DNA from 3 places in the Paraoerskovia marina genome. Region 2 is predicted to be linked to each of the others. Evidence: riboswitches for the same ligand, from Rfam matches in the RefSeq annotation. Region 2 holds a riboswitch; each other region holds the start of a gene.

Evidence for each region. Region 2 has a riboswitch for thiamine pyrophosphate ahead of thiO (glycine oxidase ThiO). Riboswitches for the same ligand answer to the same signal wherever they lie in the genome.
Region 1: it holds a riboswitch for thiamine pyrophosphate, as region 2 does, so the genes downstream of both, tenA (thiaminase II) here and thiO (glycine oxidase ThiO) in region 2, are expected to answer to the same signal.
Region 3: it holds a riboswitch for thiamine pyrophosphate, as region 2 does, so the genes downstream of both, BLU20_RS08200 (ECF transporter S component) here and thiO (glycine oxidase ThiO) in region 2, are expected to answer to the same signal.

Annotation. Positions count from the first base shown of each region.
Region 1 is NZ_LT629776.1:1,200,524-1,203,792, reverse strand. It holds gene BLU20_RS05410 (glycoside hydrolase family 3 N-terminal domain-containing protein) at 1-15, shown strand, start outside; gene BLU20_RS05405 (oxygenase MpaB family protein) at 18-890, opposite strand; gene tenA (thiaminase II) at 945-1,658, opposite strand; TPP riboswitch at 1,648-1,771, opposite strand; tRNA gene BLU20_RS05395 (tRNA-Leu) at 1,984-2,060, opposite strand; gene BLU20_RS05390 (NAD(P)/FAD-dependent oxidoreductase) at 2,161-3,269, opposite strand, start outside.
Region 2 is NZ_LT629776.1:2,591,983-2,595,251, forward strand. It holds gene guaA (glutamine-hydrolyzing GMP synthase) at 1-1,060, opposite strand, end outside; gene thiE (thiamine phosphate synthase) at 1,108-1,755, opposite strand; TPP riboswitch at 1,851-1,954, shown strand; gene thiO (glycine oxidase ThiO) at 1,944-3,101, shown strand; gene thiS (sulfur carrier protein ThiS) at 3,098-3,269, shown strand, end outside.
Region 3 is NZ_LT629776.1:1,836,675-1,839,943, reverse strand. It holds gene aspS (aspartate--tRNA ligase) at 1-1,536, opposite strand, end outside; TPP riboswitch at 1,722-1,828, shown strand; gene BLU20_RS08200 (ECF transporter S component) at 1,902-2,567, shown strand; gene BLU20_RS08195 (ABC transporter ATP-binding protein) at 2,564-3,269, shown strand, end outside.

The DNA.
Region 1 (3,269 bases), 1.4 Mb from region 2:
GCCGCCACGGGCTGAGGTCAGTCGACGGGTCGAGCCGGCGGCGGGTCCCCCGCGAGCGCCCACCGGATCGCCCGGGTCGCGACGTGCCCGCCCACCCGCACCACGGTGGGGTCGCCCCGTACGGGCCAGGGCGCCGTGATCTCCCGCTGGGCCCATCGGGGCAACGAACCGTACGCGGCAGCACCCAGGAGCGCGTAGGGCCCGCGCGCCGCGCGAGGCAGCGGGGGCTCTGCGAGCAGGAACCGGGCGACGTCGTCGGACTCCTGGGTCGCACCCAGCTCTGGACCAAACTCCTGCCAGGCGATACGGACCTCCGCGCGGGACCGGGGCGGGTCGACGGCCCCCAGGCGGAGTGCGACGTCCGCGGCCTGGGCGAGGTACGCGTCGCACCCGGCGGCGTCCAACGGGCGGAGCCCGAAACGTTGGTGCGCCGTGAGAAAGCTGTCGACCTCGGCCAGGTGCACCCAGCGCAGGAGCCACGGGTCGTCGGCGGCGTAGGCGCGTCCGTCCGGCGCCGTGCCGCGTACCCGCGCGTGGACCGTGCGGACGACGTCGATGCTCTGGCGGGCGTACTCGACCGTGCCGAACGTCGTCGCCGCCAGGAACGTGCTCGTCCGGGCCAGGCGCCCCCACGGGTCGCCACGGTATCCGGAGTGCGCGGCGACCGCGGCCATCGCCAGCGGGTGCAGCGACTGCAGGAGCAGGGCGCGGACACCGCCGACGAACATCGAGGCGTCGCCGTGGACGCGCGCGATCTCCGAGTCCTGCGCGAACTGCCGCGGTCCGGCCGTGGCGTGGATGCGCTCGCGCTCCTCGTGGCCGTCCGGGCCGCCGACCCGGGCGAAGAGGGCGCGTCCGGAGGTCCTGCGCAGCGTCTCGACGGGGCTCATCCCCCTAGTCTGCCTCGGCGGGGACCGTTCGCGGGTCCCCGCCGAGGCACCGGGTCACCAGGTCTCGAGGGACCAGGCCATCTGCCAGAACCGGATCTCGTGGCGCACGCTCAGCTCGAAGGCGAGCTCCATGCGTGCGCGCTCCTCGGGCCCGGCCTGAGCCGCCACCGCGTCGAGCTTGGCCCGCATCTCCTCGAGCATCTGCAGGCACGAGTCGTCGGCGTAGAACCGCCACCACCCGGCGAACGGGTGGTCGTCCTGGATCGGCTCCGCGTGCGCATAGCGGTCCGCGGCCCAGATGTACGTCCACGGGCAGGGCAGCAGCGCGGCGAGGAGCGTGCCGAGCGTGTCGCGGCCCGCCTCCATCATGTGGTCGACGTAGGCCTTGGCGCTCGGCGCGAGACGCTCCACCTGCGCGTCCTCGTAGGTCACCCCGAGACGCGCGCAGAGCGCGAGGTGTGCCTCGGACTCGTCGTCCAGCAGGAATCCGGTGCGCTCGTGGAAGTAGCGCATCCACTCGCGGTCGGGGGCGAGGGTCAGTCCCAGGCCGTAGCAGCGGACGTACGCGCTCAGGTACTGGTGGTCCTGGCCCACGTAGTGCTGCACCTTCTCGGGGGCGAGCGTGCCGTCACGCAGGCCCGACAGGAAGGGATGCTGGTAGAAGTCCTCGAACAGGTGCGCGTACCGGCGCCCCAGCTCTGCGGTGAATCCGGACTCCGACGCCGCTACCGGCGTCGTCTGGTCGTTCTCAAGGGTCACGGCAGTCATGCCACGTTCCTCCGCTCGTTCTGGCGAGATCAGGTTCAACGGGTCCGGACGGTTCTCCCGCCCATCTCAGTCCCGGCCGACGGTGTCGGACAGAGATTCCCCGCGTGGTGTGTCTCGACCGTAGCAAGGGGCGCCCGTGGCGGACGCACCGGTCGCATCGTGGGACGCCGCCTACGCGTCGCCCGCGGCCAGTCGTTCGAGGAGCATCAGCGCCCTCGGCCCGTCGCGCCGCAGGACGAGCGTGGTCCCCTCGTCCTCCCGGACCGTTGCCTCCGCGCGGACGCCGGCGGCGTCGAGCGCGGCCGCGCTCTCCGGCAGGGCCTGGTGGTGCCCCCACCGGGGTTCGAACCCGGACTGGGCCGATTTTAAGTCGGCTGCCTCTGCCAGTTGGGCTACGGGGGCCATGCTCGTCGTGAGACTAACGCACGACGGCGGGGACGGACCCGTCCAGGTCCGCCCCCGCCGTCGTGCGTGCGTGCGTGGGCGTCACGCCCACCGAGGACTACTTGCCCGCGCCGACCGCGTCCTTGTCGGACTTCGGAGCCGCGTCGTCCTTCGGCTTCGGCGGGAGCGACGCGTTGCGGAACGCCGCACGGGGGTCGTGGATCGACCCGAGCGAGACGGTCTTGCGGCGCATGACGAACTGGTCGAACCAGCCCATGAAGATGCGGATCTTGCGGTTCCAGGTCGGCATCGCGTAGCCGTGGTACGTGCGGTGCACGGCCCAGGCCGGGAAGCCCTTGAACTTGAAGACGCCGAAGAGCTCGGCGACGCCCTTGTACAGGCCGAGCGACGCGACGACGCCGACGCTCTTGTGCTTGTACTGGACCAGCGGGCGGTCCTCGACCGACGCGACCAGGTTGTCACCGAGCTGGGTGGCCTGACGGATCGCGTGCTGCGCGTTGGGCGGGCAGAACGCGCCCGGGTTCAGCAGGTCGGGAACCGCGGCGCAGTCGCCGGCGCCCCAGGCGGCGGGGACGACGACGCCGTCCTCGTCGACGACCTGCAGGTTGGCGTTGACGGTCAGGCGGCCCATCTTGTCCGTCGGCAGGTCAGACTCCCCGATCACCGGGTTGGCCTTGACACCGGCCGTCCAGACGATGGTGTTGGAGTCGAACTCGACACCCGTGGACGTCACCACGTGGCCGTCGACGCAGGAGCTGAGGAAGGTCGAGAGGTGGAACTCGATGCCCCGCTCCTTCAGCTGCTCGAGGGCGTACTCCGCCATCGGCTCGCTGAGCTCGGGCAGGATCCGCCCGGCGCCCTCGATCATGACGAAGCGCAGGTCGGCCTGGTCGATAGACTCGTACTGGCTCAGCGCGGCGCGGGCCATGTCCTCGACCTCGGCGAGCGCCTCGATGCCGGCGAAGCCGCCACCGATGAAGGTGAACGTGAGCATCCGGCGCCGCTCGTCCGCGTCCCAGCAGCTGGACGCGAGGTCGAGCTGGTGCACCACGTGGTTGCGGACGGACACGGCCTCCTCGACGTTCTTGAAGCCGATCGCCTGCTCCGCGAGTCCCGGGATGGGCAGCGTGCGCGAGACCGAGCCGAGGCTCACGACGAGCTCGTCGTAGCTGATCTCGTACGCGTCGCCGATCTCGGGCGTGATCT
Region 2 (3,269 bases):
CCTCGCCGCCGCCGGACTCGACGACGTCGGGGTAGAGCGTCCCCTGGACGAGGAACTCGACCTCTTCACCGTGCGCACCGGCGTCCGCGACGACGTCGCGTGCGGCATCCTCGAAGACGCGGATGAACTCGCGGCCGATGATCTTGCGCTTGGTCTCCGGGTCGGTCTGGCCGGCGAGCGCGTCGAGGAAGCGCTGCCTGGCGTCGACCACCATGAGCTTGACGCCCGTGGCGGCGACGAAGTCACGCTCGACCTGCTCGGCCTCGTCGGCGCGCAGCAGACCGTGGTCCACGAAGACGCAGGTGAGCTGGTCGCCCACCGCCTTCTGCACCAGCGCCGCGGCGACGGAGGAGTCGACACCGCCGGAGAGGCCGCAGATCACGCGCTTGGTGCCGACCTGCGCGCGGATCGCCTCGACCTGGTCGGCCACGACGTTTCCGGGTGTCCAGTCGGGAGCCAGCCCTGCGCCGTCGTACAAGAAGTGCTCCAGCACGGTCTGGCCGTGCGCGGAGTGCTTGACCTCGGGGTGCCACTGCACGCCGTAGAGACGACGCTCCGTGTCCTCGAACGCCGCGACCGGGGAGCCGGCCGACGTCGCGAGCACCTGGAAACCCTCGGGGGCCGCGTGTACGGAGTCGCCGTGGCTCATCCACGTCGTTTGGTTGGCGGGCGTGTCAGCAAGCAGCGCACCTGCCTCGCACACCTCGACCTCGGTGCCGCCGTACTCACGCTGACCGGTCTGGGCGACGTCGCCGCCGAGCGCCGCGGCCATCGCCTGGAACCCGTAGCAGATGCCGAGGACGGGGACGCCGGCCTCGAAGAGCTTCGGGTCCACGAACGGCGCACCGTCGGCGTACACGGACGACGGACCACCCGAGAGGATGATCGCGGCCGGGTCCTTGGCCAGCATCTTCTCGACCGAGAAGGTGTGGGGCACGATCTCCGAGTACACGCTCGCCTCGCGCACGCGACGCGCGATGAGCTGGGCGTACTGCGCGCCGAAGTCGACGACGAGAACGGGCCTCGGGGTGGTCACGGGGACGTCAGGCGTGGCTGTCACGCACCCAGGATAGTTGCCGCGCCAGCGTGCCGCGGACACGTCCGGATTCAGGCCGGGAGACGCTCCCGCAGAGCGCGGGCCGCCGCCTCGGGGTCGGCGGCCTCGGTGACGGCGCGTACGACGACGATCCGCTCGGCCCCGGCGTCGAGCACCTCGTCGAGGCGCTCGCCGTCGATCCCGCCGATGGCGAACCAGGGTGTCGACGGCCGGGAGTCCGCGACCTCTTGGAGCAGATCCAGCCCGACGGCGGGGCGACCCGGCTTGGTCGGCGTCGCCCAGAGCGGGCCGACGCAGAAGTAGTCGACGTCGGGGTCGGCCTCCGCGGCTGCCGCCTCGACGGCCGCGTGCGTCGACCGCCCGAGCAGGACGTCCCCGCCGAGCAGTGCGCGCGACCCGGAGACAGGAAGGTCGTCCTGGCCCGTGTGGAACACCGGCGCACCGACCAGGCTCGCGACGTCGGCACGGTCGTTCACGCACCACAGCGCACCATGCTCCGTCGCGACCGCTGCGACGATCTCCTGCAGCTCCAGCTCGCGCCGCACGTCGAGCGTCTTGTCCCGGAGCTGGACGACGTCCACGCCTCCCCGCAGGGCCGCGTGGAGGAACTCCTCGAGGTCGCCGCGCTCCTCGCGTGCGTCGGTGCACAGGTAGAGGCGTGCAGCGGCGAGTCGGGCGCGAGCGTCTGCGGAGGTCATGGGCGCGAGCCTATCGACCAACATTCCCGCGGTCGCCGTGCGAGTCGAGTCGCGCCTGCCCCGCGCCACCTGGTCCGTCGCTCATCGCGCTACGCTGACCCCTGCACGGGAGCCTCGACCAGAGGCTGAGAGGGCGATCTGCCGACCGTCGAACCTGATCCGGGTCATGCCGGCGATAGGGAGCAACGATGAGCAAGCACAGCGACGTCCTCGTGGTCGGCGCCGGGATCATCGGACTGACCGCGGCCTGGCGGGCGGCATGCCGCGGCCTGAGCGTCACGGTCCTCGACCCCACCCCACGCGACGGTGCCAGCATGGCGGCGGCCGGGATGCTCGCAGCGGTCTGCGAGGCCGACTTCGGAGAGCCCGAGCTGGCGGCGATGAACGTCGACTCGGCAGCACGCTGGCCCGACTTTGCCGCAGAACTCGAGAAGGCATCACGTCTCGACGTCGGACTACGCCAGACCGGCACGCTCACCCTGGCCTTCGACCCGGACGACCTCGCCGAGACGCGGCGGCTGATCGACCTGCAGCACCGCTGGGGGCTGGTGTCGGAGGAGATCTCGACGGCGCAGGCGCGCCGCATCTCCCCGCTCGTCGGCCGCGTCGCCGGCGGAGCGTGGATGCCGGACGACCACCAGGTCGACCCGCGGGCCACCACCCGCGCGCTCGACGCGGCCGCCCGAGCGGCCGGCGCAGTGGTCGTCGAGTGCCGAGCCGTCCGGCTGACGTCTGCGTCGGGCCGGGTGGTCGGTGCGGTCGACGCGGCGGGCGTCGACCGCACCGCCGACCTCGTCGTCGTCGCGGCAGGGGTCTCGTCCACGGGCCTGCTGGCGACCGCAGGGATCCACGCGCCGCTGCGCCCCGTCAAGGGCATCACGCTCCGACTGGCCGCGGAGCCCTGGTTCGACGTCGAGCCGGTGGTGCGCGCCCGCGTCCAGGGACGGGCGGTGTACGCCGTGACACGGGTCGCCGACGAGTCAGGGTTCCGCGAGGTCGTGATCGGGGCGTCGAGCGACGAGAAGCCCGACGACCGGCGGGTCGAGGCAGGATCGGTCTTCGCCCTGCTCCGCGACGCCCGCGCCGTCCTGCCAGGCATCGACGAGCTCGACCTGCGCGAGGCGAGCCCGCGTGTCCGCCCCAGCGCCCCGGACAACCTTCCCTACCTCGACGCGAGCGTCGACGGCCTGCTCGTCGCCACCGGTCACGGACGCAACGGCATCCTGCTCACCCCGCTGACCAGCGCCGTCGTCGACGCCACGCTCGACGAGACAGACCTGCCCGACGTCGTCGCGCCCGCCATGATGAACCGTCACACCCGCATCCGGACCGAGGAGGCCTCATGAGCACCGACATACCGACCGCCGTCGTGAACGGGGAGCCGTACCCGCTGGCGGAACCGACCGACGTCGCGACGCTGGTGCGTGGCATGCTGCCGAACTTCGTCGCCAACGGTGAGCCTCGAGGCGTGGCGGTCGCGATCGACGACGCCGTGCTCCCCCGCTCCGCATGGA
Region 3 (3,269 bases), 760 kb from region 2:
CTCCTGCGCCTCGGCCTGACCGATGCCCATCACCTCGAAGACCCGCTCCTGCACGTCTCGACGGTGGATACGGATCGAGCCGCCGCCGATCTCGTTGCCGTTGCAGACGATGTCGTAGGCGTACGCGAGGGCCTCGCCGGGGTTCTGCTCGAACGTGTCGACCCACTCCGGGGTCGGCGACGTGAAGGCGTGGTGCACGGCCGTCCAGGCTGAGCTGCCCAGGTCGACGTCGTCGTCCTGGCCGGCAGGCTTGAACAGCGGCGCGTCGACGATCCAGACGAACGACCACGCGTTCTCGTCGATCTGGCCGGTGCGGCGGGCGATCTCCAGGCGAGCGGCGCCGAGCAGCGCCCGCGAGTCGTCGACCTTGCCGGCGGCGAAGAAGACCGCGTCGCCGGGCTGGGCGCCGGTCGCCTCGGCCAGGCCCGCACGCTCGGCGTCGGAGAGGTTCTTGGCCACGGGCCCGGCCAGCGTCCCGTCCTCGGCGAACGTGACGTACGCGAGACCGCGCGCGCCGCGCTGCTTGGCCCAGTCCTGCCACGCGTCGAACTGACGGCGGGGCTGGGACGCCCCGCCGGCCATGACGACGGCACCGACGTAGTCGGCCTGGAAGACGCGGAACGGTGTCTCGGCGAAGTACTCGGTGAGCTCGATCAGCGGGTTGCCGAAGCGAAGGTCGGGCTTGTCGCTGCCGTACAGGCGCATCGCGTCGGCGAACGTCATCCGCTGGATCGGGCGCGGGATCTCGACGTCGATGAGCTTCCAGAGCGCGACGAGGATCTGCTCGCCGAGGTCGATGACGTCGTCCTGCTCGACAAAGCTCATCTCGACGTCCAGCTGGGTGAACTCCGGCTGGCGGTCGGCACGGAAGTCCTCGTCGCGGTAGCAGCGCGCGATCTGGTAGTAGCGCTCCATGCCCGAGACCATGAGCAGCTGCTTGAAGAGCTGCGGCGACTGCGGCAGCGCGTACCAGGAGCCCGGCGCGAGGCGCGCGGGGACGAGGAAGTCGCGAGCACCCTCGGGGGTCGAGCGCGTGAGGGTCGGGGTCTCGATCTCGACGAAGTCCTGGGCGTCGAGCACGGCCCGGGCGGCCTGGTTCGCCTTCGACCGCAGGCGCAGGGCTCGCGCGGGCGTCGGGCGTCGCAGGTCGAGGTAGCGGTGCTTGAGCCGTGCCTCCTCGCCGATGGTCTCGGTGCCGTCGAGCGCGGTCGAGACCTGGAAGGGCAGCGGCGCGGACTCGTTGAGCACGACGACGTCGCTCACGACGACCTCGACCTCTCCGGTCGGCAGGTTGGCGTTCGCGTTGCCCTCCGGTCGCTGCGAGACCTCTCCGGTCACCTGGAGGACGAACTCGCTGCGCAGGGGGTGGGCGACGGCCTCGTCGCGAATGACCACCTGGGCGATGCCCGAGGCGTCGCGCAGGTCGATGAAGGCCACGCCTCCGTGGTCGCGGCGGCGGTCGACCCACCCGGTCAGGGTGATGGTCTGGCCGATGTGCTCGGCCCGCAGTGAGCCGGCCGTGTGGGTGCGAAGCACGGAGGGGTCCTTCCGGATCGGGGGGTGGTGGGCGGCTGCCCCGGGGGGTCTGCCGCGAGCGCCGCGTGGCGCACCGCGACAAGTCTAGTCGGTGTCCGGGCGGACTCCACCGCTCGGCCCGTTCACAGGGTGGGACGGGCGGGGTCGCAGATTGCCCGATTCGTCGCGCGGCTCTAGGTTGGCCTCACTAGCCCCCGGGGTGCGCTCGCGCGCTGAGATTGCGGAAGATCCGCTGACCCGTGGAACCTGATCTGGTTCGTACCAGCGAAGGGAGCAGGGCGACGTCGGCCGTTGCGCGCCGTCAGGGTGCGCGCTGTCCGGGGTCTTGCTGCGTCCACCCCCGGGGCCGACGCAGGGAGATGCTTGTGGACCAGGATTCGCAGTCGTACGCGACGGAGCCGTCGACCGGGGCGGGCGGGGCACGTCTGGAGCGGCGGTCCTCCGGCCTGCACACCACGGTGCTGCTCGCCGTCCTCGGGGTGGTCTTCGGGTTCGTGTTCTGGGTGGCCGACCAGATCTACGGTCCGCTGCACCTGGCGCTGGGGCCCTTCGGGACGCTCGCGGAGAACGTCCTCGCCGGGGCGTGGATCGTCGTGGCCCCCCTCGCGGTGTACATCGTGCGCAAGCCGTTCGTGGCCGTGGTCGCGGAGATGCTGGCGGCCGCCGTCGAGCTCGTGGTGTTTGCCTCGCCGTTCGGGCCGATGATCCTCGTCATCGGACTGGTCCAGGGTGTCGGGGCCGAGCTAGCGTTCACCCTGACGCGGTACCGCCGCTACGGCTGGGGCGTGTTCGTGCTCAGCGGGGTCACCGCGGCGGTCGTGACCTTTGCCTACCAGTGCGTGGCGAACGGGTACCTCGGACAGGACTACCTGGTGCTCCGCCTCGGTGTCCAGATCGTCTCGTGCATCGTGCTCAGCGGGTTGGCGGCGAAGTTCATCGGCGACCGTCTGCTGCGCACGGGTGTACTGGACAACTACCCGATCGGCCGCGAGCGCCGCCGCGGGGCAGCTGCGGCGGGGGTGACGGCGTGACGTCGTCGGACCTCGTCGTCGAGCACCTGGACGTGCGGTTCCCGGGGGAACCGACGTCCGTGCTCCGCGACGTGTCGTTCCGGGTGCGGTCCGGGTCGAGCCTGCTCGTGGTCGGCCCCTCGGGGTCCGGCAAGTCCACCCTCGTCGCGGCTCTCGCGGGGATCGTCCCGCACACGGTGGACGCGGATCTCCACGGCCGGGTCGTGATCGGTGTGCCCGGTGCGTGGGAGCGGGGGCCGCGGGCGCTGGCCGGGCACCTGGGGCTGGTGCAGCAGGACCCGCTGGCACAGGTGTGCCTCGACTCCGTCGACGCCGAGGTGGAGTTCGCGCTCGAGAACCGGGAGTGGCGCGTCGAGGAGATCGGGCCGGCGGTGGCGCGCGCGTTGGACGCGGCGGGCGCGGGCGGGCTCGCCGGTCGACGGACCGGCACCCTCTCGGGCGGACAGTGCCAGCGCGTCGCGACGGCCGCGGCCCTGGCCCCCTCGCCGGCCGTCCTGCTCCTGGACGAGCCGACGGCCCTCCTGGACCCCGAGGCGGCGCGCGCCGTCGGCGCGCTCGTCGGGCGGCTGGCCGCCGGCGAGACGACGACCGTCGTGGTCGAGCACCGCCTCGACGACCTCGACCCACTGCCCGACTCGACGCTCGTGCTGGTCGACGGGGAGGTCGTCGCGCACGGCCCGACCGCCGACGTCATGAGGGACC